One region of the Siminovitchia fortis genome, then DNA from elsewhere that is predicted to be linked to it. Evidence: a T-box and tRNA genes for the amino acid it is inferred to sense, from the RefSeq annotation. Region 1 holds a T-box; the other holds one or more tRNA genes.
The links. A T-box is a leader RNA that pairs with one kind of tRNA and senses whether it is charged. The one in region 1 lies ahead of leuS (leucine--tRNA ligase), so its partner is inferred to be a tRNA-Leu.
Positions count from the first base shown of each region.

Region 1 (11,529 bases):
TATATACGGCTATACCGGCGGATATAACATTACCGCTGCCCTTGTCACCGGACGGCTGGCCGGCGGGAACAGCGCAGAATACAGCAAACAAAAATAAGAGGGGCTTTTCGTCACTGGGGCTCCCTCTTATTTTAAATACATGACCATGGCACTGAAACAGTATATTTGTTCATCTTCCGCTTCCCTTAGCGCCGCAATGTTATATTTAATGTCAACCACCTGGTTACGTTCCAGATCGCTTAAAAACCGGTTGATTTCCTCCTCCAGGTCCTGTTCATGTTCGCAGTCGAACAACTTGACCTGCAACATGGGCCACACCTCTCCGTTTTTAATACCAGTATGGCCCATGCGCATTATTTTTATACAATTTCAAAATTTCATTGTTTTGGCTTTAGTTCGCCTGTCCAAGCAAGCATGCCTCCGGTCATATTCACGACATTCGGAAAACCGCTGGCTGCAAGATATTCGCAGACTCTTTGGCTGCGGCCGCCGGATCTGCATATCAAAATATAGTCATTCTCTTTATCAAAGTAATCCAGGTGTTCCGGAATTTCGCCCATCCGGATATGCACCGCCTCCGGGATCATCCCTTCGGCGACTTCTTCATCTTCCCGTACATCTACCAGGAATAAAGTTTCGCCATTCTCCAGCTTGGTTTTAACCTCATCAGGTGTGATTGTTTTAATTTCCATGACTATCACCTTTCGTTGGAATTAACCATTTACATTATAGCAAAGGTTATTCCTTGGCAACAGAAAAAGCCCTGGAAAAGGGAAATTTTTCCATGAGCGGTAGACATTGAGGCCCTATGCCTACCGATAAAGCAGGCCAACTGATTATTCGGGAGGCATTCCATGCCTATGCCTCCCGAGCAGAAGCATCAATTGATTGTTCGGGAGGCATTGAGTGCCTTTGCTACCGGGCAGGCAACTCGGTCGCCATATGGGTTTATGATGACCGAGTTTCTCCATTTTCGATATTCTGTTAATTGGCTACAACATTCACCAATTTCCCGGGCACTGCAATGATCTTCCTGATTGTTTTACCTTCTATGGCTGATTTGATTTTGTCATCATTCAATGCAATCTCTTCAAGCTCTCCCTTGCCTGCTTCGCGGGAAACCATCAGCTTGGTACGGACTTTGCCGTTGACCTGGACAACGATCTCCACCTCTTCCGAAACGAGCTTTGTTTCGTCATATTGAGGCCAGGCTTCATAAGAGACCGTTCCTTCATGGCCGAGTTTTTCCCACAGCTCCTCGGCAATGTGCGGAGCAATCGGGGAAAGCATTTTTACAAATCCCTCCATATATTTCTTCGGAAGGACTTCCGCTTTATAGGCTTCATTGATGAAAACCATTAGCTGTGAAATAGCCGTATTAAAATGCATCGCTTCACAGTCTTCAGTTACCTTTTTGACAGTCTGATGGTACACTTTTTCAAGTTCTCCGCCAGTGACATCTTGTATTTTGTCACTCAGGCTGCCATCATCCGCTACAATCAAGCGCCAGATCCGGTCCAAGAAACGGCGTGCGCCGTCCAACCCGGTTGTTGACCAGGCTGCTGAAGCTTCAGGCGGACCCATGAACATTTCATAGAGACGAAGTGTATCCGCCCCGTGGCTTTCAATGATATCATCCGGATTGACTACGTTTCCTTTGGACTTACTCATTTTTTCGTGATTTTCTCCGAGGATCATCCCTTGGTTAAAGAGCTTCTGGAACGGCTCTTTTGTCGGTACAACACCGATATCATATAAAAACTTATGCCAGAAGCGTGCGTAAAGCAAATGAAGGACCGCATGCTCGGCACCGCCGATATAAATATCGACCGGCAGCCATTCTTTCAACAGTTTTTTATTCGCAAGCTCTTTGGAATTATGAGGATCGATGAATCTTAGGAAATACCAGCAGCTTCCTGCCCATTGCGGCATTGTATTTGTTTCACGGCGCCCTTTCTTGCCTGTTTCAGGGTCTTCCACATGAAGCCAGTCAGTAATATTGGCAAGCGGCGATTCGCCGGTGCCTGAAGGTTTCACTTCATCTGTTTCAGGTAAAATCAGCGGGAGCTGATCCTCCGGCACTGCTGTCATTGTTCCGTCTTCCCAATGGATGATCGGAATCGGCTCTCCCCAATAACGCTGGCGGCTGAACAGCCAGTCACGCAAACGGTATGTGACCTTCTTCGTACCGCGGCCTTCTTTTTCCAGCCAGTCGATCATCGCAGAAATGGCCTCTTCTTTATCCATCCCATCCAAAAATCCGGAGTTTACATGCGGGCCGTCGCCAATATATGCCTCTTCGGCGATATTTCCGCCGGCCACCACTTCCTTGATTTCCAGGCCGAATTTTTTCGCAAATTCGTAGTCGCGCTCGTCATGTGCCGGCACAGCCATGATGGCTCCCGTTCCGTAGCTCATTAAGACGTAATCGGCAATCCAGATCGGGATTTTCTTGCCGTTAACGGGGTTAATGGCATACGCCCCTGTAAAAACACCGGTTTTATCTTTGGCAAGATCCGTTCTTTCCAGATCGCTTTTTGACTTGACTTGGACTATATACTCATTCACATCCGCCTGCTGCTCAGGCGTTGTGATTTTCGCCACGAATGGATGCTCGGGGGCAAGGACTGCATAAGTCGCTCCGTAAAGCGTATCCGGCCGGGTTGTAAAAACAGTAAAAGTTTCCGGATGTCCGTCTATGGCGAAAATGACTTCCGCCCCTTCGGAACGGCCGATCCAGTTCCTTTGCATATCTTTGATGCTTTCGGGCCAATCAAGCTCCTCCAAGTCTTCGAGTAGGCGATCCGCATACTTTGTGATCCTTAAAATCCATTGTTTCATCGGACGGCGTTCAACAGGATGCCCGCCGCGTTCACTTTTTCCATCGATGACTTCTTCATTGGCCAGGACCGTTCCCAAAGCCGGACACCAGTTCACCGGCACTTCATCCACATAAGCAAGGCCGTGTTCAAACAGTTTTACAAAAATCCATTGAGTCCATTTGTAATAGTCGGGATCCGTCGTATTGATCTCCCGGTCCCAGTCATAAGAGAAACCAAGGGATTTGATTTGCCGGCGGAAAGTATCGATATTATGCTGAGTAAACTCTGCCGGGTCATTCCCCGTATCGATTGCATATTGCTCTGCAGGAAGTCCGAACGCATCCCATCCCATCGGATGGAGTACATTATATCCCTGCATCCTTTTCATTCTTGCAAGTATATCGGACGCCGTGTAGCCCTTTGGATGGCCGACATGGAGCCCTGCCCCTGAAGGATATGGAAACATGTCAAGCGCATAAAATTTTTCCTTCGTTTCATCCATTTTAGTTGTAAATGTTTTGTTCTTTTCCCAATATTGCTGCCACTTTTGTTCTACTTCCTTATGGCTGTATCCCATGAAGATGCCTCCTGACTTATTCAATTAAAAAACCTTCCATCCCGAGAAAACTCCTGGGACGGAAGGTTGTTTTCTCCCGCGGTACCACCCAATTTAGTGCATAGGCCACTCACTTCTTTATTCTTTAACGCAGAATACGGCAAGCATTACAAGAATAGTCCGTTTCGGATTTCTTCCTTCACACCTGCAGAAATGAAAGGGGAGTTCATGATGGTCCTGGCCGGCTTCCACCTTCCGCCGGCTCTCTGAAACAGGATGGCACCATTACTGGTCCTTTTTAACCGTTTTATATATTAAGTCCTTTATTCCCCATTGTAGACAATTTTAGACATGTTTTCAAGCCTATATTGAAGCGGAAAGCCTTGAATATCAGCGGTGGATAAAGAAAAGCGCAAGCGCCTTGCCCATCGACGTACAGACTGGAGTGCCCCCGACGAGATAAAGGATAAGGAAAGGCGGAGAGTGCCTGCTTATCGGCGACAAGCATAAGACGAGCGCTGAAGAAGGCGTAGTTTGCCTTCAGCAGCGATTGGCTTATGACCTCGAGCCGATGGCACTCGCAGCCAGACAACACGGCGAGGAACGAGCCGATGTTGACTTATCGTAGGAAAGCTACTACTTGAGATGGCCTCGTGTGATGCTTCCTCGAGTTGGCGTCGTGCAGCTTTGCTATGATGTTCGCCAAACATCCTCGAATAAGCTACGCCGCAGGAGCACACCAGGTGCGAAGTCTGCTAGTCGATAGGTGCTGGAGCTAGACAACAAAAGGCTTTGTTCAAAATTTTAAAGCTAAAAATTCTTATACTTTCTGCAAAGAAAAGCGCAAGGCGCCTGAAGCTGGACAATTTAAAAGAGACAGGCTTGCCCTGTCTCTTTATCAATGCCATGTGCTGTATAGCGGACGGTCGTGATTCAGGAGAATCATCTTATTTTGAAGCTGCTGTATCTTCAGGCGTACCCGGTGGAGCTGCTCCCGCTGCTGGGGATTGGCACTTTCAGTCATTTTCTGGAGCTGCTGGAGCATGGCTTCCAACTCGTTCATCGCTTCACTGTATTCCACGTCATGATAATGCTCCTGCCGGCTTCCTTCCTCGTACTGTTCCTCTGCAAAAAGAATCGCCGATTCACAGCGGTTAATGAAGTTATCAATGGATTGCCGAGTTGTCACGTAATCCTCCCCTTTTCCAGTGGCTTGGCTTTATGGCCTGCCAATCATAGTTTGTACTCAATCCAAGGCTGTTATGATACAATTTTCGTATGATGAAGAGGAGGTATTTTCGGGATGAACATTGAGGGTGTTCTTTCATATGCCCGTTCCCTGATGCAAAGGGTGATCAGGCCCGGCGGCGCGGCAATTGACGGGACTGTCGGAAATGGGCATGATACCTTATTTCTTGCTGAGCTCGTCGGTGAAAATGGACATATTTTTGGTTTTGACATCCAGAAGCAGGCCATTTTACAGACAAAGGAGCTTTTAGAAAAAAATAACGTTGCAGATAGGGTTACGCTGTTTCAGAAGGGACATGAGACGCTTGGGGAATCCGTGCCTGCAGCATTTCACGGAAAAATCCACGGGGCCATGTTCAACCTGGGATATTTGCCCGGCGGTGACAAATCGATCGTGACAAAGCCGGACACAACCATCGCAGCGATCGATCAGTTGATCGAGATGCTGGCCAAAGGCGGCATTCTGGCGCTTGTCATTTATCCCGGGCATGAAGAAGGAGCCTATGAACGGGATCGGGTGCTTGAGCATGCTAAAAATCTGGATCAAACAAAGGTGAATGTCCTTCAATACTGTTTTATCAACCAGAAAAACAACCCGCCTTTTTTGCTGGCGTTTGAGAAGAAATGATGAATGTATGCCGAAGTTTTGGGATGGATGATCATACCACTTTAGATCAAATACTTCGCGTTTGGCAAAAGACTTGGACCCCATTCCCTGCAATAGATGAAGCTCCACTACAAGCGGTAACCTTTCAGCCCGCGCAGCCCACTGCTCGATACATTCATCAAAGCTTTGGTCGCCCTGCTAATGAAATGATATAATGAAATTATCAGAAAATGGGGTGATGATGTCGTGCAATCAAAAGTATTGAAACGGATACCACTCGAACGGCTGATGGATTTAAAAGTGGACTATGCTTTCAAGCAATTGTTCGGGAGCGAAAAAAACAAAGAAATAACGGTTGTATTTCTTAATGCTATCCTCCAAAGAACAGGCCGTGATCGCATCAAAGACATCTCATTCACGAATACGGAGGCTGGCGGCGAATACAAAGAAGACAAACAATCCCGGCTGGATCTTTTGGCGGTCACCAATGCCAATGAGTGGATCAATGTGGAAATCCAATTCACTAATCGGTTTGATATGATCAACCGATCCATCTATTATTGGGCTGGGATCTACCGTTATCCACTTAAGCGGACGATGAGCTATAAAGAGCTGAGACCGGTTATCGCGATTAATATTTTAAATTTTAATCTATTCGAACAGACGGATCGCTTTCATACGACTTTTCATCTATATGAAGATGAAGAAAAGTTTATGTTGACCGATATAATGGAATTTCATTTTATTGAAATGCCCAAACTCATTCATGAAACGGGAAAAACTCAACCCTTGGGACGACTTGCTCGCCAGATGGCTGTTGCTGCTCGGAATTGTAGACCACCGAAAAGGGAAAGTTTATGATGACATCTTTAAGAAATTGGAGGAGATTGCCATGAACGATGAAACACTGCGGACAGCTTTTCAAAGTTGGGAAGAATTAAGCGGCACTCAGGAAGAAATGATCGCTTATGAAGCACGGCTCAAGAGGGTGCTTGATGAGGAAGCCGCTGTCCGTGAAGCGGAACTGCGTGTCCAGGAGGCGCGGGAAAAAGGTAAAGAAGAAGGTAAAGAAGAAATAACTCGCAGACTCCTTAAAATGAAAATGGATGTTTCAACCATTGCAGAGATAACCAGACTTCCTAAAGAACGTGTGATTGAAATTCAGGAAGAGATGAATAGATAAAAGCTATCCAGGTCTTTTAAAAGCGAGAGAAAAAGCATTTTTGAACAACTCTGGAGGAAATTCCATGAACAATAAAATACCTCGGGCAGCATCTCAAAGTTGGGAAGAATTAAGCGGCACTCAGGAAGAATTGATCGCTTATGAAGCTCGGCTCAAGAGGGTGCTTGATGAGGAAGCCGCTGTCCGTGAAGCGGAACTGCGTGTGCAGGAGGCGCGGGAAAAAGCCTTGCAGGAGGGAAGAGAAAAAGGTAAAGAAGAAGGTAAAGAAGAAATAACTCGCAGACTCCTTAATATGAAAATGGATGTATCAACCATTGCAGAGATAACCAGACTTCCTAAAGAACGTGTGATTGAAATTCAGGAAGAGATGAATAGATAAAAGCTATCCAGGACTTTTAAAAGCGAGAGAAAAAGCATTTTTGAACAACTCATGAAAAATTTAATTTTTGACAAAAAACCATTTGTACAAGCCAATATCAAACAGCAGATAGCTCCGAAAAATGCCAGGCCGCTGATCGTTGACACAATAAAAAAAGAAAAAAAGGTGTGTCATATGGATTACTGCCGACAGCTACAGCAACCGACAGAAATCTAAAAACCATGCCCAATATGAACGAAAACAAACCGATTCTCATATTCTGAAGCGAGTGCTGTAATGGGTTTACTTAACTTACAATTTGAACCTCTTATTTTAAAAAGGCGCACGGGTTGCCATGCGCCTCCCTGCATTATTCCTTTTCTTTCAGTTCCCGAACCTCTTGTAACGGCAGACCCGTGATTTCCGCAACATCTTCTACGGAATGTTCTTTTTTCAAAAGCCTGACGGCAATTTCAATTTTCCCTTCCTTCTTTCCTTCTTTCAAATAATATTTTGCAAATGACGTATCTTTCATGGAAAGTCCCATTTGTTCCGCCTCCTTTTCCATAATGGGCTCTAGATCTCTAATCAGCTGCAGGTCTGCCTCCTCCGGCAGGCGAATAATATGGTCAATGAACACAAACAGTTTTTGAATATATTCCCTTTTCATCTCTTTACTTATCATTTTATCCTGTAAAAGCAGTCTTATCAATTTCCCCTTGTACTCGTATTGAAGATCAACGTTCTTTTTACTTTTAATCACATATAGTCCGGCTAGAACAGCCAAGGCAAAGGGATTTTGTGATTTGAGCAGGGCGGATTCTGATTGTGAGGCAATTCGGTAGGTGTTATAGTTGTAGGTCAGCTCTGTGCCAAGAAATTCATAACGGAATTGATCAGCATTGTACTTGGCTCGCTCCCCAGTGAAAAGGGCCAGCGCATAAATCTTTTGATCGTACAGATCCATAATCCGGTAAAAGGATTGGAACATCCTTTTCGGGAACATCTTTTTGTGGTCGCCTTGTACTTCAATATGGACATACACCCATTGTTCGCTGCCGTTCTTCAACTGGAGTTTAACTAATTTGTCGGCGACACGCTGATTGCTATCAGATTCAGGTAAAATGGTTTGTAGCTCTTGCTCAAGGAATTCGGGCGGGACGGTAAAATCTACAAGCTCAAATAGATCAGGAGAGAAAAATAGAAGAAACTCTTCAAACAGTTCAGTGATCACATCCTTCCACAGATAATCGTAATCAGGGTTTTCAACCTTCAATCACACCAACACCTTTCTATGAGTATTCATTTTAACAATTCGATAAATTCCACCCAAATCCTTCTTTTTGACAATTGCCATCTATCCCTTTCAAAGTACAAGCTTTTGCCTTATCCTATTTACAAGATAGTGATACCAAATCGGGAGGCTGTTCCATGTCCAATCCATTTTTAGAAAAAATCGAACCTTATTTGCTCAGTGATCAAAAAATTGTCCAGGAATTTGTTCTCCAAGCGTTAAAAGAATATCCTTTGACACCGGCAGAATGGACCAACAGAGTTCTGGAAATGGCACTTCATTCGGAAGAAAGGCGTAAAGACCTATTGCTCGGGTGCAAACCAAGTGCTATAAACGAAAACTCCATTCCCCTTTTATTGAACCTGTTAAAGGTAACGGAGAAGCAAAGACGGCACTTGATCATCGAGTATTTTAAACACTTGCAGCCGGAAATCATTATGGAACATGAACAGGAGCTATCATCCGTTTTTGGCAAGGATGTTTTCGCCTTTCATCAATTTTTGATTCATGCTGATGAAAATGAGCTTTGGAATGAATATGACGCTGTGCTTTCATTACTGGAGTCAAAGGAATTTTATGATCATCAACTATATTTCCAGGCAAAGCAGATTCAGGACAAACTGCTGCTAAACCAATGGTATGACGTAAAACACATCGATAACATCCTGGATAATGAACTAAACCGTTCATGGTTTTCATTTCGGGGCCTTCTGGCCGTCCGTGCAGCCAGTATATTAAAAGTTGAAAAGTATATTCCTGTTTTAGCTGGAGTATTGGAAAAGGACGACGATATTCTGCTGGAGGAAACAACCGATGCTTTGTCGATGTACCAATCGGATCAAGTGGCAGAAGCAGTGGCACCATTTGCAATGAAGGATGAAACCTCAATCTTTGCCAGCAGCGTTCTGGCAAACACAAAAACCAAACAGGCGGAAGAAGCACTATTTTCAAGCTATCAGCATTTGGATATGGACGGCAAGGCCATGGTGATTGAGGGGTTAGCCCATCACTTGTCCGAAAAAGCTTTTCCATTGATCGAGGACTATATCAAAAGCGGCTATACCACCCGGCTATTTGAGATGGAACCTATCTACTATGGCCTACACACAGTGCTGGGTAAAAACCATCCAAATATGGAAAAGTGGAAAGCGGACTACGAAGAACAGGAAAAGCGCTTTAATGAATTAAGGCTTAATATGCCGGCATTCAAGACACCCAAAATTGGAAGGAATGAAAAATGCCCCTGCGGCAGCGGAAAGAAATACAAGAAGTGTTGTGGTGCGTGAGTTTGTAGAATGAGCGGCGCACGGATTAAGAGATTTATTGGAGTCGGGCCTTTTGGGGCTTGGCTCTTTTCTTGTTGAGGGTAGCGCTTACCAGACCAACGGCTTGGCGTGGAACAAACATGTGAAACAAGATTATTCGGAGATTTTCAGGCACTCGGCCACTCACAGGTACCATAGAATTGTCCCTGTGGACAGTCCTGAATAAAGACATCGGATAATACCACCTCTGCCATATTTCAGAGCCACCTATGACACGATTTAGAGCCACTTCTGCCATAACTGAGCCACCTCCTATATAATGGATTTGCACTTCAGTGTGTAATTCATTATATAGGAGGTTTTTTAGTGATTAAATATCGTGAAATCCTTCGGCTTCATGCCCAAGGAGTAAGTCAAAGGGGGATCGCTTCCAGCTGCTCCAGTTCAAGGAATACCATAAGTGATGTCTTGAGCAGGGCAAGAACTCAAGGGATTACCTGGCCCTTTGAAAAGGATATGTCAGATGCGGAGCTTCAGGAACTTTTGTACCCGGAGAAGGATGCTTCTTCCGGTTTTAGGAGAAAACCGGATTGTGAACATATTCATAAGGAATTGGCTAAAAGTGGAGTCACTCTTTCTCTTTTATGGGAGGAGTACTGTTTAAGCTGCAGGGCAAATAAGGAAATTCCATACAGTTATCGACAATTCTGTCGATTTTATCATGCGTACGCCTCGAAAACGAAAGCAACGATGCGAATTAGGCGAAAACCAGGAGAACTGTTGGAGGTGGATTGGGCAGGACAAACCATGCAAATCAAAGACAATATTACCGGTGAAGACATACCTGCGTATGTATTTGTTTCAGCCCTTCCGTGCAGTCAGTATGCATATGTAGAAGCTTTCCTGTCCATGGACACGGAAAGTTGGATTACAGCACATATACATGCTTTTCAGTTCTACGGCGGTGTGACAAGGATTATTGTGCCGGATAATCTAAAAACAGGCGTAGTGAAAGCCTCTCGGAACGAACCTACGATTAATCGTATCTATCAAGAGATGGCGGAACATTATAACACGACAATTATTCCGGCAAGGGTTCGCCATCCTAAAGATAAGGCAAGCGCTGAAGGTACTGTAGGTAACATATCAACTTGGATTATCGCTTCCCTTCGCAACCAGCAGTTTTTCTCCATAACGGAGCTAAACCTGGCCATTAAGGAGAAATTAACGGAGTTTAATACAAAGCCCTTTCAGAAAAAGAAAGGAAACAGGCTTACCGCATTCACGGAAGAGGAAAAATTCGCCTTATTCCCATTGCCTGTTTCTCCATATGAAATAGCTGCTTGGAAAAAAGCAACCGTACAATATGATTATCACATACATCTGGATAAAATGTACTATTCCGTTCCATATGATTATATTAAACATCGGGTGGATGTACGCCTGACGAAAGATATTGTAGAGATTTTCTATAATCATTTTAGGGTTGCATCTCATAAAAGGTTATACGGAGAAGCCGGACAGGCAAGCACTAACCCGGATCATATGCCCGACAAACATAAGCAGTTTATTAATTTCAATCGCGAATATGTCTTGGACTGGGCTGATTCCGCAGGAATGCATATTTTAACCACTGTTCGAAGTATCTTATCGTCTTATAAAACAGAAAAACAAGGTTTGAAATCATGCATTGGCCTAATGAAATTGGCAGATAAGCATTCGATGGAACGTCTGGAAAATGCGTGTGAGAGAGCCTTGACCTATACGCCAAGACCGACACTCAAAAGTATCCAAACGATATTGAAGACTGGCCAAGATAAACTGCCGACAAATGACTCGTCAGATACAGTAGAGAAAACCGGGGGTTCCTTTGGTTTTACCCGTGGAGCTGCCTATTACGGGGGAGAAAGAAAATGACGAAAGAAACAACATTGACAAAGCTAACTGAAATGCGCATGTCTGCCATGGCAGAAACCTTTCAGGAACAATTAAGAAACCCTGAATATCAGGAAATGACATTTGAAGATCGTTTTGGATTGCTTGTGGACATGGAGTGGTCACGCCGGCAAAACAATAAACTGGAACGTCTTATTAAAAGCGCACAATTAAGTAATAATCAGGCGTCCATTGAGGATATTGAATATCATCCGGACAGAAAGCTAGATAAATCTCAAATATTGCGGCTGGCTAACGGGA
Region 1 covers NZ_VEKZ01000045.1:20,942-32,470, reverse strand. Annotated here, with positions in the region: partial or broken gene FS666_RS13810 (NAD(P)/FAD-dependent oxidoreductase) at 1-97, shown strand, start outside; gene FS666_RS13805 (sporulation protein Cse60) at 127-309, opposite strand; gene FS666_RS13800 (rhodanese-like domain-containing protein) at 378-692, opposite strand; gene leuS (leucine--tRNA ligase) at 985-3,399, opposite strand; T-box leader at 3,451-3,689, opposite strand; gene FS666_RS13790 (YtzC family protein) at 4,277-4,567, opposite strand; gene mnmM (tRNA 5-(aminomethyl)-2-thiouridylate-methyltransferase MnmM) at 4,682-5,254, shown strand; gene FS666_RS20335 (Rpn family recombination-promoting nuclease/putative transposase) at 5,480-6,094, shown strand; gene FS666_RS20330 (Rpn family recombination-promoting nuclease/putative transposase) at 6,126-6,416, shown strand; gene FS666_RS13775 (hypothetical protein) at 6,481-6,795, shown strand; gene FS666_RS13770 (RpnC/YadD family protein) at 7,145-8,050, opposite strand; gene FS666_RS20070 (SEC-C metal-binding domain-containing protein) at 8,206-9,354, shown strand; gene istA (IS21 family transposase) at 9,700-11,250, shown strand; gene istB (IS21-like element helper ATPase IstB) at 11,247-11,529, shown strand, end outside.

Region 2 (16,414 bases), on a different contig from region 1:
TCGATGATTATTGCTTGTTCTGTCGGCCTCGGTCTCGGCGTTACAGTTGCGCCTGACTTATTTTCAGCACTTCCATCAGGACTGCAAATATTGACAAGTAACGGTATTGTTGCGGGAAGTGTAACAGCCATTGCGCTTAATATTATATTTCATATGCTGCCAAATAAGAAGCGGCAGGAAACCGTTGTTGTATCGAAGCAAAGTGCATAAAAAGTAAAAGGGGTAGTCAGATATGGAGGAAAAAATTAAGGAGCTGACTCTGCTCCTGCTATACTTAACTTCATGGAAAGAGAATGACCTTCCAGCCGATATGAGACGAAGCTGGAAGGGCTATCCGTTTGAGGTTCTAAATGAACTTGCTGATGAGGATTACATTCGAGGAAGTATAAAGTCGAAATCAGTTTATTTAACTGAGTCGGGCATTAAGGAAGCAAAGGAATTAATGAAGAAATATCTAAAGGATGATATGGCACGCAATAATCTTGAATGATAGATTTTTGCGATGAAGATTTGAGACTGGAGCATGTTTTTGACTAACGATGTAAAAAGTGGAAATGGATTTTACGATTTTATTATAATATATTGTACCGCCTAAGGATATTGATACAACGAACTTATAACTTCTTACCGTTATGCATGTCGAACAGCTAATCTTGCCGTGAGACATGGGGGCGCCAGACACCTCACCATAGACAAAAGAAAATACCCTGCAGAGATCTCTCTCCACAGAGCCTTATTTTATCTGTTTAACTGCTAATTATTCGAGAATTTTTGGGGCGAGCCAGGCACCGCCCCTCCGATACCGCTCCCTACACAATAACTCTATGGACTTCTTCACGAATGACATCATCATGTATTTTCTTCAAATCAGCTGCTGATGCATGGTGGTCGCTTAGCCATACTTTATGATTGGATATCAGTCTCTCGGTAAAGTTACGGGCCCACCGGGCATTTGCCTTTTCAGTGATTGGTAATTTGGCGTAAACTTCTTTTACAACAGATCTTAATAAAGGAACGTTTACTTCCCAATTTTTTGTCATAGTTTTCTCCACAATTGTGGCAATTTCATCCGGGCTATAGTCAGGGAATGTAATTTTCAGCGGAATACGGGACCGCAAACCGGGGTTGGCCCCTAAAAACTGTTCCATTTCGTCCGTATACCCTGCTAAAATAACGATAAATTTATCCCGGTAGTTTTCTAAATACGTTAATAACGTTTCTACCGCCTGTTTGCCGAAATCATTGCTTGCCTGGCTGGTCAGCTGATAGGCTTCATCAATGAATAAGACGCCGCCCAGCGACTGCTCCAGCACTTCTTTTGTCTGTTTCTCTGTATGTCCGACATAGCCTCCGACCAAATCAGAACGATCAACGGTTTTTACATTCGGTGTGGGCAAAACATCTAAATAATAGAATAGTTCAGCAATGATGTTGGCTACCGTTGTCTTTCCCGTTCCGGGGTTTCCGGCGAAAATCATATGATACGAAGGTTTTTCAGTGCCGCCCCCATCTTCAGCCAGCAAACGGTCTATTTTCACTTGTTTAATCAGTCGATGAACATATTCCTTTACATCCGTCAATCCGATTAAGCTGTCTAATTGATACAGCAAGTCTTGTATCTTCTCGTCTTTATCCAATTGCTGATTTCCCGTCAATACATCGAAATCTTCATCCAGTATGGTTTGTGTATCATCTGATCCTGTTTCGATGACACGGTTCGCCATCGACTGTATAAGCTTTTCGTTGATGTTTCTGACCCACCGGGCATTACTCTGATCAACGCTGTATGAATACAACCGTTGAATGACCTGCTTATATTTTTGCTCATCAACAATATAATCTTCATTCGTAATGTTCATATAGCCGATTTCGGCAATTTCTTCCGGTGAATAATCATCGAAATAGAACTTATTTGGAATCCGCGATTCCAGCCCGCTGTTCATCTTTAAAAACTTGTTCATGTCGTCTGTATAGCCCGCAAAAATAATCATCGTGTCCTCGCGATGATCTTCCATAAAAGTTAAAATCGTATCAATGGCCTCTTTGCCAAAGTCATTCTCGGAATCACTGTTCAAGGCATAAGCTTCATCAATAAATAAAATGCCGCCTCTGCTTCTTTCTAAAATTTCTTGGGTTTTGGTTGCGGTTGTACCGATATATTCACCGACCAAGTCTTTTCGTGTCACTTCGATAAAATGATCTGTGCCAATGACACCCGTTTCGTAGAGGACACGGCCCAAGATCCGTGCAACAGTCGTTTTTCCTGTACCGGGATTTCCCATAAACAGGGAATGCAATGTCAATGATGTTGTTTTAAACCCTTGTTCTTTTCTCGATTGATTAAACTTGACTGTGTTGATAAACTTCATCACTTGCTCTTTCAGACTATGAAGCCCGTATAAATCTTGTAATTCTTCCAAACCCGGCTTTGACTCGCCGCTATGCTGGGGCTCAGTTTCTTCGATTGTATCCGCTGGGTACTCCGTCAAATATGGGTCTGCATAATTTGGCTGCGCAGCCTGAACCGCACCTAATGCGACATTTTCCGTTTCTTGTTCTGCTTCTTCGCCGTCAGTATAAACGACGACTTTGTCCTTATCACCGGCAATATCGACCGTGCTTTGTTTATCATGGTGTGCAACTATTTGCAGATATTCGCCTACTGTTGTTTCCTTGATCGTCAAAGTAGATTGGTCGACAGAAAAAGTCACAATACTTTCGTCAACATTCACAGAGTGAAAATTTGCCCGTGAACCCTTTTCCATATAAATATTATAAAGTGAACCCACACCTGGGAAGTCAGTCATACCTGTTCCGTTGACCATCCCATTATCCGAAAGAGTAATTGCTACGCGGATCTGTGTTTGATGTAATTGAATGGAAGATTGATAGGCACAAAGTGAATCTACAATCGAATAGCGGATCTCCGCTTCCGATTGTTCTGAAAGATGCACACCGCTATCCCTTTCTTCAGAAAAATACACTTCAGACGCATGCATATTCAGTTTCGATTGTTCACACCATATCGCCGGATAATCTCCGGACAGTTCGCCATGAATGATCACTTTATCCAAATTGACTGTCGACCGCCCTTTAATATTGAGCGCATTCCGGTTATGGGGTGCGTGGAGCGTGACATTTGATAAGGATAGCGAAGATTGATTATGAACGACGAAACGGCCAAATAAGACGACGTCACCCGGATTATTCCCAATCCCTTTGATTTCTACATTTTTCACATTAAAACCTTCAATAAAATGGTATTCTCCCGGATATAGAAAAATAACATCCCCCGGTTTGCTTGCGTTAAGAGCGTCCTCTAACTTCTTTCTTCTGCCTTTTCCGACTTTCCAAATACTTCTCATCAATGATGCACCTACTTACTTAAATTTTTAACGTCATTTATCGCAATGATTAATCCTAAAATTCCGATAATAAAAGTATAATGCCATATCATAATATAGATGATGAGTTTGACCACAAGAACAAAGACAGCGGCAAAAATATTTGATGAGTCCGGATTTGTCTTATAAGATGGGTATAAAATTGCCCGAATGAATGAGAAGGAAGGATAAAAGAAATTCGCTAACTTTCCCATAAGCATAGCGGAAAACGGAAACAGTATCAGATTGACAATATTCACAAAAAACGGAAGGTAAAATGTTGGACTTATAAATTGATATATGAGAAACGCAACAATATATGTAAAGGCCCAAAACTTAATAGGCTGTAACCTCATCGTGTTTTTTATCACTGTCTGATACGAAAGATTTCTTCCTGAAACACCTGCTGCCTTTGTCCCGAATAAATGCTCTTTACTTTCCATAACCTCCATTAACCTCTCCTTCTTTTCAACCTCTAAATTATGTTGCATGGACCAACTATAATATACTATTATCATCGGATAAAATGACACGATTTTCAATAGAGAAAGAGTTGATTGTTGTTCTGCCTGTTTTGCTAAGAATATAATTGTCAACCATATGGTGCACACAAAAGGAGAGATTTTATGTCCGGAACTAAACGGGAAAATATAAAACAAGGTATGAAAGTACAAGTTGTACAAAAACAGGACCAGCGCTCCGGAAAGCTGACTGAAGGTGTGGTTAAGGATATACTAACAAACTCAGCCACCCATCATCATGGTATTAAGGTTCGACTTGAAGGCGGTATTGTTGGCAGAGTGAAGGAAATTTTGGAGTAGATATTAAAGAAGTAGGTACTAAGCCCTCATGCTTTATATTTTATTTTAGAAACACGCCAGTATGGACCCGCTTTTTGGAGGGGATCAATAGTATGATTTCGGCGGCGAATACAGTAAAACATGTGTGGTATAATGAAGGGTAAATTTCGAAATGGCAGTGATTAAAATGTTATCGCAACAAGAAATTCTTGAGAAACTTTCAAAAAACTTGAAAATGTGGAAAACACAATACGGGGTCAATCGTATCGCTTTGTTTGGCTCCTATATTCATGAAGAGCAAAAGGAAACGAGTGATATCGATCTGCTGGTCGAATTTGATGAGCAGGCTATGACATTTGATAATTATATGGATTTAAAATTTGATCTTGAAGATCTTTTTCAAAAGCCAGTCGATCTGGTTATTTTGGATGATATTAAGCCGGCGCTTAAACCGAGTATTCTCAGGAGCGCTAAATATGCAGAGGGAGCCTAAAGTCTTTTTAGTCTAATTTATGTTCCCTAAAAAAAGCCACTATTGAATGAACATTTTTATACTTTTGATAAAAAAGAGCTTTAAGGAGGGGCCAATATGTACGGTGAATGGGGATAGCGCATCAGACGTAATTTCCCCAATTTTTTATGGTAATATGGATAAAGCTTAATATGGATCCATTTTTCGGAGGTTTTTATGAAAAAAGTCGCTGTCATACAAGATTTGTCATCTTTTGGTAAATGTTCATTAACAGCTGCCATTCCGGTTCTTTCGGTCATGGGCGTGCAGGCATGTCCTTTGCCGACAGCTATTTTGTCTGCGCAAACTGATTATCCAAGTTTCTTTTATGAGGATTTAACATCTAAAATGCAATACTTCGAAGAGGAATGGAGCAAGCTGAATGTAACTTTTGACGGAATCTATACCGGCTTTGTTACCGGGAGAGAGCAAATTGATAATATTTTCCGCTTTTTAGATAAGTTTTATCATAAAGAAACGCTTTTACTTGTTGATCCCATAATGGGAGATAGAGGTGAGGCCTATAAGCTTTTTACAGATGACATGCTGGTGCGAATGAAAGAGCTTGTGGAGTGTGCGGATGTAATTACACCAAATGTTACGGAGTGCTGTCTATTAACAGGATTATCCTATGAAAAACTACATAATTATACAAATGAAAAGGACTTCCTTAAAGCACTTGAAGAAGTTGGGACTATTATGCAGCAGGAAACGGGTGCTAAGGTTATTATCACTGGTGTGAATCCACCATCAGCAGATACGGATAAGCAGTTTATTGGAAATATGTATTTGGACGGAGACAGGACTTTTTTTAGTGCTACGCCCTATAATGGCAAAAGCTATTCCGGCACCGGTGACTTGTTTGCATCTGTGATGATGGGAAGCATGATGCGTGGAGAGGATCTTAAAAAGTCGATTCAACTTGCAGAAAAGTTCCTGTCAGCAGCAATCAACGATACCAGCTTGGAGCAAACTCCGGAAGTGGCAGGGGTTAACTTCGAAAAATATTTAGGAATGCTACTTTAAATAAAGCGAATCAAATATTTTTTAACATATATTTTTTAACATAGAAGAAAATTGTCCAAGGCCCAGTACCGAAGAAAAATCGTGTTCGCAGGCGTTGGAGAGGGAGTCCAAGGCCCGGTACTGAAGAAACAGCGCGTGCACGGGCGTTGGTGTGCCAGTCTAATGCCCGGTTGCGAAAAAAAACGTCTGCATGGACGTTGAAGAGATTAAAAGGCCTTAGCCCCTTTGAGTAGAGGGCTAAGGCCTTTTAGGATGAAACCGTTCGAAAAAGTGAATCAATTGCTTTCCAATTTCAAACGCGTTGTTAAGCAGTTCGCTCCACGAGCTCAGATTGGACAGGTTTTTTCTCAACCTTCCTTACTTTGCCTACAATGAAAGGTCCGAAAGGTAAATATGAAATCAATTTTATCGTTAACATGGAAGCCGCCAGCGAAACGGCAAACAATAATAATATACTGGCAAAGTAGCTTGAAAACACTCCAGCTAAATGTGGCGCCAAGAGCCGCTGGAATTGCCAGTGCAATAAATAAATTCCAAACGAATAATTGCTGATATGATTGATCATCTTGCTTGCCGGAATTTTTTGTCCCCAAGCAAATATAGCTAAGCAGAATGAAATGACCAAAGGAAACAAATCCATTCTTCTGGAATGAGTCCCTGTTACAAGCCCCGAACTATATGAAAAATATAGGAAAGCAGCGGAAAGAGCAAAAAGAACTATGGTAAGCCAACGGTATTTCAAAAGTGTTTTTGAAAGTGTCATGTAATATTTCCCTATCAGATATGCAACGGTAAAATAGCCAAACCATGCAAGAAAAGGGAGTCTCAGTACATGTGAATAGCTATCAAGCTTAATTAGTCCCTCTTTGATTATCAATAAATAACCGAACATTAACATTAAGCTTAGCGGTAACATCCATTTCATTGACAATTTTAATTTGGTAACCAAATAATGAAGAACGTAAAACTGAAAAATGACGAGAATGAACCACCCGACAAAATTTCCGGTCAGTATGTTTTCTGTAATTTTTTCCTCAATCACTACATTGTTGTTCAAATAGTGGGTCACAAGCGCATCGACTACAGCAAAAAATAAAAAAGGTATCAATATATAGTTCACTCGTTTTACCCAGAAATTGTTCGGAAGACGATCTGGATAACGATTTGCTAAAATCACAATAGACAAAACGATAAAAGCTGGCGTTGCCATGCACAAAAATATCCTGCCATAGTAATAAAGATCAACCTGTGGATGGTCAATAACTTTGGACATCTGCGTTGTACTATGAAGAAACACTATGCTTAAACAGGCTAACGCCCGCAATAAATTCCATTCCTTGATCATATGGCACCTCCATAATTTTGGATAGTACCATAATATAAATCACCCTTGCACCAACTTCAATATGGGGGTTTTGGCAGCGGTGGAATTATATTGAAGGCAATGAATAATAGGGAAGAAGAGATATTTTCCAATAGAAGTGCCTGACGCCAATGATTAATCGGCTGTTTCGGAATCAATGGTGAAAACAGTTATTACATTTTATGCCTGTCTAAGGAATCCAAAACTGAGACGGCCTGTGTAAGGTTCATCAAGAAAATGTGAGCCAAGTTCATGGAAAAATCATTTCTAACTACAACGCGCATAATCGTTATGTTTTCCATATCTGGTGGTAAAGGATAAGCAGGGACTTGCCAGCCAAATGCACGCAATTGACGAGACAAGTCGTAAAGATTCCAGTTTGATGTGTATTCTTCTTTTAGCCGCCATGAAAATACCGGAAGATCCGAACCGTCTGTGAATAACTCAAAAGGTCCCATTTCGCTAATCGCCTTGCTAAGGAACTTTGCTACTGATTGGGAAGATTTTTGTACCTTATAGTATCCGTCTTTACCTAAACGGAGAAAGTTGTAGTATTGCAAGAGGACTTGTGCGCTGGGACGGGAGAAACTTAAGGAGAATGTTGGTATGTTCCCGCCTAAATAGGATACTTGAAAAATGAGATCCTCGGGAAGGTCTTCGGCCTCACGCCAAATGATCCATCCAAGCCCCGGGTACACTAATCCAAATTTGTGTCCGGAAACATTGATGGATTTCACTCTGGCCAACTGAAAATCCCAGACTAAGTCCGGCTGGAGGAATGGTGCTACAAAGCCCCCCGATGCTGCGTCTACATGTATTGGAATATCGAGTCCTGTTCTTTCCTGAAGCTCGTCTAAGGCTTTTGCAATTTTTTCGATTGGTTCGTAAAGTCCTGTATAAGTCACCCCAAGAGTTGTTACAACACCGATTGTATTTTCGTCTGCTAAAGCGAGTACACCCTTGTAATCAAGACTAGGATGATCCGGGGTAATGTTTACATAACGCGGTTCAACTTCCCAATAGTTGGCAAACTTTTTCCAAACGACATGTACAGCGGAACTTAATATAATATTTGGGCGGTCTGTTGGCTTCCCCTGTTTCTTGCGCGCATGTTGCCAACGCCTCTTTAAAGCAAGCCCGCCGAGCATACATGCTTCCGACGATCCTGTTGTTGAAGCGCCCATCGTATGATGTGGGCGGGGTGCATGCCAAAGATCGGCTAAAATGCGTATACACCGTTCTTCTATCGCCGCTGTCTGAGGATATTCCTCCTTATTAATCAAATTTTTGTTGGCTAATTCTACGTAAAAGCGATCAGCGGTTGGCTCCATCCAGGTAGTAACAAATGTAGCAAGATTGAGCAGGGGATTGCCATCCAGAGCCATTTCATCGCGGATTATTTTGTATACGTTTTCATTTGATGCGCCTTGAGCAGGCATACGCAAGTGCTGAACAGACTCTTCTCCTTTGCGAACGAATAGAGGATTTGCTGAAAATTCGTGCGGCCACATCAAATGTTTGCGGTGAGTGAACCAATCCGATCTCCCATTTCTTGCCGGTTTGGGAAAATTGTAATAATACTTATACCAATTAGACGGGTAAGAATTAAAAGGGCTGAAATATGGCCGATACCATTTATAATAACTATACATCAAGGCCCTCCTTATTTAACAACAATTTGTTAATAAGTATGAGGAACATCCTTAAACTAGAAGCGTCAACCTGCAGCATGAAAGGCGGATAAAAAGCTACTTAGGGTTCTTTTAGTTAAAAATGGCTTGAACATCGACTTCAAAGCCTTCGATGATTCTTGACTTTACAATTCCCTCTTTTTCATTTTCAACCAGGCAGTACTGGTCGTTTTCATCCAAAGTATAGACCATAATATTGTCCAATATGGGATTCACAATCCAATATTCTTTCACCTTGTTTTTCTGGTAGAGATTTGTTTTAAAAATCAGGTCATAAGATTGGTTAGAGGGGCTGACGATTTCGATGATCAAGTCGGGAGTCCCGATGTATCTCTGGTCCGTGAATCCGCTTTGATCGCAAATGACGGACAGGTCGGGGATAATGACAGTCGGCTGCTCATCTTTTTCGCCGCCGGCCAGTTCAATGTCATAAGGTGCCGTCAACACTTCGCATCCCGTGCCGTCCAAAAGACTGAATAGCTTTGCGGACAGTTTTACGGAAATCCTTTGGTGCCTTGTTCTTGGAGGAGGGGACATATACACGACTCCGTCCACATATTCTAGCCGTTCGTCCGAATCTTTCCTCATTTCTTCGTATTCCATAAAAGAAATCAAGCGATCTCCCGGTACTTTCAATTCAATCACCGTCCACCATCTCATTTATTACTTATTATATGGCAAATTCGGCCATTAATAAATGGAACCGTTTTGTCAAGACAGAAAACAGCTGTTTGGAATGCAACCGAAACTTATAGGCGAAAAAAACAGTTGTTATATAAACTGAACTAAACATTGTTACCATTCTTATTAGGAATAAATCGGCTGACAACCTGTTTCGATGAAAAAGCGCCTGCGCGGTCATTGGCGGGCTGATCCGATTAAATGATTATGTAATAAATTTCAAATTCATTTATATATTGGGGTGTTCGGTGTTGAAAATGGATTTGTAACTTGTCCTTGCGGCAGTGGCAAAAAGTATAAGTAATGGTATGGTATGAATTGATTTGGAAACAAAAAAACTCTGCGACGACAACAAAACAGGAAGGGGGATCCCCCTTCCTGTTTTGTTGTCCGCTCATCTTATTTTTTCAATTTAACAGTACTGGAGTCGGAATGACAGGATTTGAACCTGCGACCTCTTGGTCCCGAACCAAGCGCTCTACCAAGCTGAGCCACATTCCGGAATGCCGTGAGTGGGAGTCGAACCCACACGCCCTCGCGGACACTAGAACCTGAATCTAGCGCGTCTGCCTTTCCGCCACCACGGCAAAAAATCTAGGTTTATTATAACATATTCTCTGAATAAAAATATGACATTTTTTTAAAAGATATAATTTCCAGCAACCTAACAGATCATAGTATTTTTAAGGTGAATATCTAGTTTATCAGGAATGTATTTCCAATAACTGGGATTAAAATACATAAATTTATAATCATTTTCTTTCGCCCACTCATGTAGTTCCTATTTTTTCTCTTGCTGTTCGTGTTGAATATGTTTCTAAAAAAGAAAATTAGGTGGGGTACAGTTTTGACCGCCGCCCACCTTTATTGATAATTGCATAAAGCGAATTTTTTATAGAACAACTTTTACATGAACATCTTGGCTATCTTTTTTATTCTTTCACTGTGTTTTAAAATATCAGTTACTCTATCAATAGGAACTCTCTCTTTACCTTCATCGTTAAACTCTATGTATTTTTTGGATGTTTCTAAATATAATCGTACAATCCATTTTCTAATGTTGTCATCTAACAGTACGTTAAAATAACTTTGATTATCCCGATAGTAGACTCGGTCTGAATCCAGTATATCGGTTAAAATTGCTTTTAAAATAGCATATCCCTGTATTTCCTCTTCAGTTGTTACAACCAAAGGTTCAATGGATTGTTCAACTTCAATCTCAGCATCAATACTAGCTGCAATTTCCCGGCGATCTTCTTCAGCTGTTGTTTTCAAGGCCGCATTCAATTTATCATTTACGAGGTCATTGATAAATTGTTTAAAGCCCTTCTTTACTATTGGCTCGAACTTTTCTATCGTATTTTTCGTTCTTATTCCATCATAAATTTGACCCACTAAAAATTTAACAAACTCTTCTGATGGTATTTCCCATTGATCATTTAAGAATGTTTTAATTTTGTTTAAATATTTCAATTCAGAAGCGGTATTAAAGATCTTGTCTAAATCAAAACTATCCTTTCGGAATTTACCCAATTCCTGTATGGAGCTATCTCTTAAATCAAGCAGATTAAATTCAAAAAATGGAGAGGTATCCATCTTGTTTTTTTCTTCCAGATCTGTGTAAAAACGATAAATGACCCCATTTGTTAAGATTGCAAATTTAGCAGTTGTAGTCCCGAAATATCGGAATAGCTGGGAATCATGTTTCTCTAATACTTCATTGACGGATTTGGCCTCTATTAATATCACTGGGAATCCCTCGTTCATAATTGCATAGTCAACCTTCTCTCCTTTTTTGATTCCGACATCAGCAATAAATTCAGGAGTAAATTCAGCAGGATTGAAAATGTCATAACCCAGCAATTGAAAGAAGGGCATCACGAGTGATGTTTTTGTTGCTTCTTCTGTCATGATATTGTCTTTAATAGAGGCTACTCTTTTTGATAAACTTTTTATTTGTTCTTGAAAATCAACCATTGGACTACTCCCCCTTACAGATTATTTATTAAATTTTTTCTTTTGGAGATACGACTTTAAGTGGCGTTCAAGAAAATTTGTTCTTTAAACATCGCTAATCTTTATCACTTTGAATAATCTCCCACATTTTCCGAAGTTTACGTAGATCTTCCTCTGCGGATTTTGGTAATTCTTTGTGCCAGCGTTCTAATTCTGGGTCAGTTATAAAGCTTTGAAAGTCTTTCTTCTCCTTTTTTAACTCCTTTTCGTCACTTAAAAGATGATCTACTTTCACCCCTAATACCCGGGCAATGTCTTTTAATACATCTGGCTCAAATCTCTTTTGGTATCCTGTTTCAATTTTATTCATTTTGCTTTGGGATATATTGATAAAATTTGCTAGCTCCATCTGCTCTATTCCTCTTTTTTTCCTTAGTTCCCTTATCCTATTTCCTACATCCATATCGGGTCCTCCAAAATGCCTATATAAAAACATTTTATAATTTCTAAAATAGAAAGCAATGGTATATTCCAAAAAAGAATATCAATAAATGTTAATTTTCAAAAAAGGTGTTTGTTTAATGAAATTATTCCTAATTAGAATACGTTTGTGTTACATGATAGTAATCAACTAAGTTTTGTAAACTTTTATTGTTAAACGTGGCCCCGAAGCTAGAGATGAAATGTTTTGAGTTAGGAAGGCAAACGTATTGAAGAGTAAAACGTGTAAAAGGTGAAATAATAAAAATGTACGGGAAGTGCATTTACAAGGTTAACTCAACCACAAAACAACCTGGAATCCTTTTGAATTGCCAAACATTGCTTTGTGCGAATCCCGTATGAAAAAATTGAACGATTTTGTTAATGAAGGGATTATTTGGGGTAAGAAACAAAAGATCATGATGCTATCAAATTAAGTGTGTTATTTTTCTGAAATAACTTTATTTCTTGTCAGCGCTGTCATCTGTGATATACTTGTTTGGTATTATTATTCTAACAAAGTTTTGGAGGGAATAGGATGTCTGCTATAGACAAAGAAAAAATTGTATCCAGTGTTCCCCAAAAAGGATTTTTTGGACACCCTAAAGGTCTTTTTACTCTATTCTTTACGGAATTTTGGGAGCGCTTCTCATATTATGGAATGAGGGCCATTCTGCTTTTTTATATGTACTATGAAGTATCAAAAGGCGGTTTGGGCATTGATGAACGAACTGCTCTTTCGATTATGTCCATATACGGCTCACTTGTATATATGTCGGGAATCATAGGGGGATGGTTGGCTGACCGCATCTTTGGGACTTCGCGGGCTGTCTTTTATGGCGGAGTCTTCATTATGTTAGGCCATATCGCTCTGGCTATGCCTGGAGGCCTGGCGATGTTCTTTGTTTCCATGGTCCTGATTGTCATCGGTACCGGTTTACTGAAGCCTAATGTATCCTCCATGGTCGGCGATATTTATAGTGAAAAGGATGATCGCCGTGATGCCGGGTTCAGTATTTTTTACATGGGGATTAACCTGGGAGGCTTCATATCCCCGCTTATTGTCGGATCCAGATCCGTCATGGAGTATAGTTTCCATTTGGGATTCGCTTTCGCTGCGATTGGAATGTTCTTTGGGCTTTTAGTTTTCCTCTTTACAAAAAAGAAAAATTTGGGACTTGCAGGTACTTACATTGCCAATCCTTTATCTCCAGCTGAGAAGAAAAAAGTCTCTCTGGTGATCGCAGGGGCTGCTGTTCTATTGGGAATTGTTTTAGCTGTCACAATTCCAGCGGGCTTGCTTACGATACAATCATTTATTGCTATAGTGGGAATTTTAGGGTTTATCATTCCAACTATTTACTTTATTGTTATGTATCGCAGTCCAAAAACAAACGAGGTGGAACGTTCCCGCGTTCTGGCTTATATTCCGTTATTTCTTGCTGCTGTCATGTTTTGGTCCATTCAAGAACAAGGGTCAACAATACTTGCCAACTTTGCAGATAAACGGACACAATTGGACGTTGCAGGGATCCATCTATCTCCTGCATGGTTTCAGTCATTGAATCCATTATTCATCATCCTGTTGGCGCCGGTATTTGCCTGGATATGGATGAAATTAGGAAAACGCCAGCCATCTGTCCCACATAAGTTCTCTTTGGGATTATTATTTGCGGGCCTTTCCTTCCTTGTCATTTTATTGCCGGCATATTTCGGAGGTGCAAATTCATTGGTACATCCGATCTGGCTCGTACTTAGTTACCTGGTCGTGGTGATCGGTGAATTATGCTTATCGCCTGTCGGGTTATCAGCGACGACGAAATTGGCGCCCGCCGCATTCTCGGCCCAAACGATGAGCCTATGGTTTCTATCCAATGCGGCCGCTCAAGGGTTGAACGCACAGATTGTGAAATTTTACCGGCCTGAAACAGAAATGCTGTATTTTGGAATCATTGGTTTGAGTGCCATATTACTGGGGATTATTCTATTTTTCGTTACCCCTTTGATTCAAAAACAGATGAAAGGTGTACGTTAAAGTTGTTGCTTTTAGCGACCGGCAAGCGGACGTAAAGGAAACCCGGAAAATAATGGATCAAAAAATAAGGGCGCTCCCGGCGAAAAAGGAAGCTCTCCGTCAAAAAATAAAAGTGAAATATCGATTGGGATTTTATCCTGGCTTTTAAACTAAACTATATGAAGGAAGGGCACTCCCTTCCTTTGACGGTTTAGTTTTTTTGTTTTTTCTACTCGATATCTGCGAATTTTTCGGCTTTCTTCTCCAAAATAGGACCAATTTGTAATAATATGAAAATATGATTGAACAAAGAGAAAGGACGAAAAAAATGAAAGTAAGTGTTTTAGGCGGAGGAAGCGAAGTCGGAGCCTCCTGTTTACATATTCAAATTGGAAATACAAATTTATTGATTGATGCGGGGATGAGGATGCATGGAGACGACTTGCTGCCGGCACTTGGGATGCTTGACGGGCTGGGGATTCCCGACTGCATTCTTGTTACACATGCGCATGCTGATCATATCGGAGCGCTGCCCATTGTCCATTCGCTGTACCCGTCTGTGCCGGTTTATGCAACGCCGCCGACCATCGATTTAATGAAAGTAATGATGAAAGATGCATTTAAAATTATGGAACAGCGCTCAAAAGCAACGGACAGTCTGTCTGCTTACACAGATGATCAAGTGAATCGCTTACTTCAGTCATTGCTTCATTTTCCGGCAAGCGGCATATTAAGAATTGGTGATGTGACGATCAAGAGTTACAGGGCCGGGCATATTTTGGGTGCCGTCATGTTTTTGATCGAAGGCGGCGGGGAAAGCCTTCTGGTGACCGGTGATTTGAGTTTTAAGGCAGGCCGGACAATCCCCGGTGCTGTTGTGCCGCATGATGTAAGCCCGGACGTAGTCATCATGGAATCGACTTACGGAAACCGGGTGCATACCGATCGCAACACAGAAGAGCGGCGCCTTTCCGAACATGTCGCTGAAGTGATTTCCGGCGGGGGATTTGCCCTCATTCCTGCTTTTGCGCTTGGGCGGGCACAGGAGGTGCTCCTCACATTGCAGGATTATATGGATAAGGGGCTGATTCCCGAATTTCCAATTTATGTAGACGGCCTGGTGACGCCGATCAGCAGGATTTACAAAAGCTATCCCCATTATTTGAAAGGTCCTGTGGCACACCGAATCCGGCGCAATGGAGATGCATTTTTGACAGAAGGCAGATGCAAAGCGGTAGAGCCGAAAGAACGCGAAACCCTTTTACAAGGAAAGCCTGCCTGCATTGTTGCATCATCCGGAATGTTAACGGGCGGCGCAAGCTCATGGTATGCGGAACGGCTCGTTTCCGGAGAAAAAAATGCCATCTTTATTACAGGCTACCAAGACGAGGAAAGTCCCGGAAAAAAACTGCTTGATCTGGCTGACGGTCTTGAACAGACGCTTGAGCTGAATGGGACAAGTTATGAGGTAAAATGCCACGTCGGCAAGTACGGATTATCCGCACATGCCGACGCCAATGAAATGAACCGGTTTATTCAGTCGCTGAAGCCCACTTACACGTTATTGGTGCATGGGGATGATGAAGCAAGGAGCCGGCTTGGCGAGCTCCTTGATCCAAGGTTCAATCCCGTTCTTGCGGAAAATGGAGAAACCTATCCTTTTGAAAAACGGGCTTCGGGAAGAGGAATCAAAGGCAAACGCTATCAAACTTCGGATGGAAACAACTTTCTGAAAGAGAAAATAGGCAACCTTCTGCTTTACTATTCTGATGATGGCCAGACAATGAAGCCGGCAATCTGCACGGGCATCCACCTGAAGACGAATGCACTTATCTGCCAGACCTTGAAAGGGAAACCAGTCAGATTGCAGTACAGCCAAGTGGCCGAATTTGTCGGACCATGGAACGGGGCCGTTGATGAATTGACAGATGCAGTCAATGAAGTGTTCAATTTTTCCCGCCCAATTCTTGAAAAGTTGGATTGGGGGAAACTTCCTGAAGGGGAACTGTCAATCGAGACGATCTTTGATGTCATTGAACCATCCGATATCAGGGAGAAGCTGGTCATCGTATTGGCAATGCAGAGCTTACCGCCGGAGTATAGAAGAAAGCAGGATAGAGGACAGGCTTTTTATATAATTGATGACCGGATGAGGACCAATCTGGAAAAGTTCGACCTGCCGATCGAAGCGATCAAAATGAATCCGACAGCTGCCATGGAAAAAGCAAGGGACTTGCTGGCGCAACATCCTCGATTTGTACGTTGTGGTGTCAATGATTTAGGAACTGAAACAGAGCGGTTGACCATCTACTTCGATTTTCCGGATGCCGTAAAAGACAGCGAAAGAAAGCAATTGACAGATATGCTTAAAAAGGAAACCGGATGGGACGTTTCTTTTTCCGACTCTGTCCGACAGGATCTTCTACAGAAATATATATCGGATATATTCGGTTCTGATGCCGGAACTCCCTCCATCCATTTGCATGAAAGAACTGTTTCCTTGCCTGCG
Region 2 covers NZ_VEKZ01000009.1:663-17,076, reverse strand. Annotated here, with positions in the region: gene FS666_RS04925 (nucleobase:cation symporter-2 family protein) at 1-210, shown strand, start outside; gene FS666_RS04920 (DUF6429 family protein) at 233-490, shown strand; gene FS666_RS04915 (AAA family ATPase) at 810-3,365, opposite strand; gene FS666_RS04910 (hypothetical protein) at 3,377-3,835, opposite strand; gene FS666_RS04905 (YwbE family protein) at 4,010-4,204, shown strand; gene FS666_RS04900 (nucleotidyltransferase family protein) at 4,356-4,676, shown strand; gene FS666_RS04895 (pyridoxamine kinase) at 4,872-5,720, shown strand; gene FS666_RS04890 (acyltransferase family protein) at 6,025-7,065, opposite strand; partial or broken gene gad (glutamate decarboxylase) at 7,238-8,594, opposite strand; gene FS666_RS04880 (Uma2 family endonuclease) at 8,847-9,419, opposite strand; gene FS666_RS20615 (SEC-C metal-binding domain-containing protein) at 9,697-9,759, shown strand; tRNA gene FS666_RS04870 (tRNA-Pro) at 9,883-9,956, opposite strand; tRNA gene FS666_RS04865 (tRNA-Leu) at 9,960-10,042, opposite strand; gene FS666_RS04860 (type I restriction endonuclease) at 10,362-11,432, opposite strand; gene FS666_RS04855 (helix-turn-helix domain-containing protein) at 11,527-11,874, opposite strand; gene FS666_RS04850 (peptide MFS transporter) at 12,430-13,926, shown strand; gene FS666_RS04845 (MBL fold metallo-hydrolase) at 14,234-16,414, shown strand, end outside.
Region 2: it has a tRNA-Leu gene. The T-box ahead of leuS (leucine--tRNA ligase) is inferred to sense a tRNA for this amino acid. The anticodon was not compared.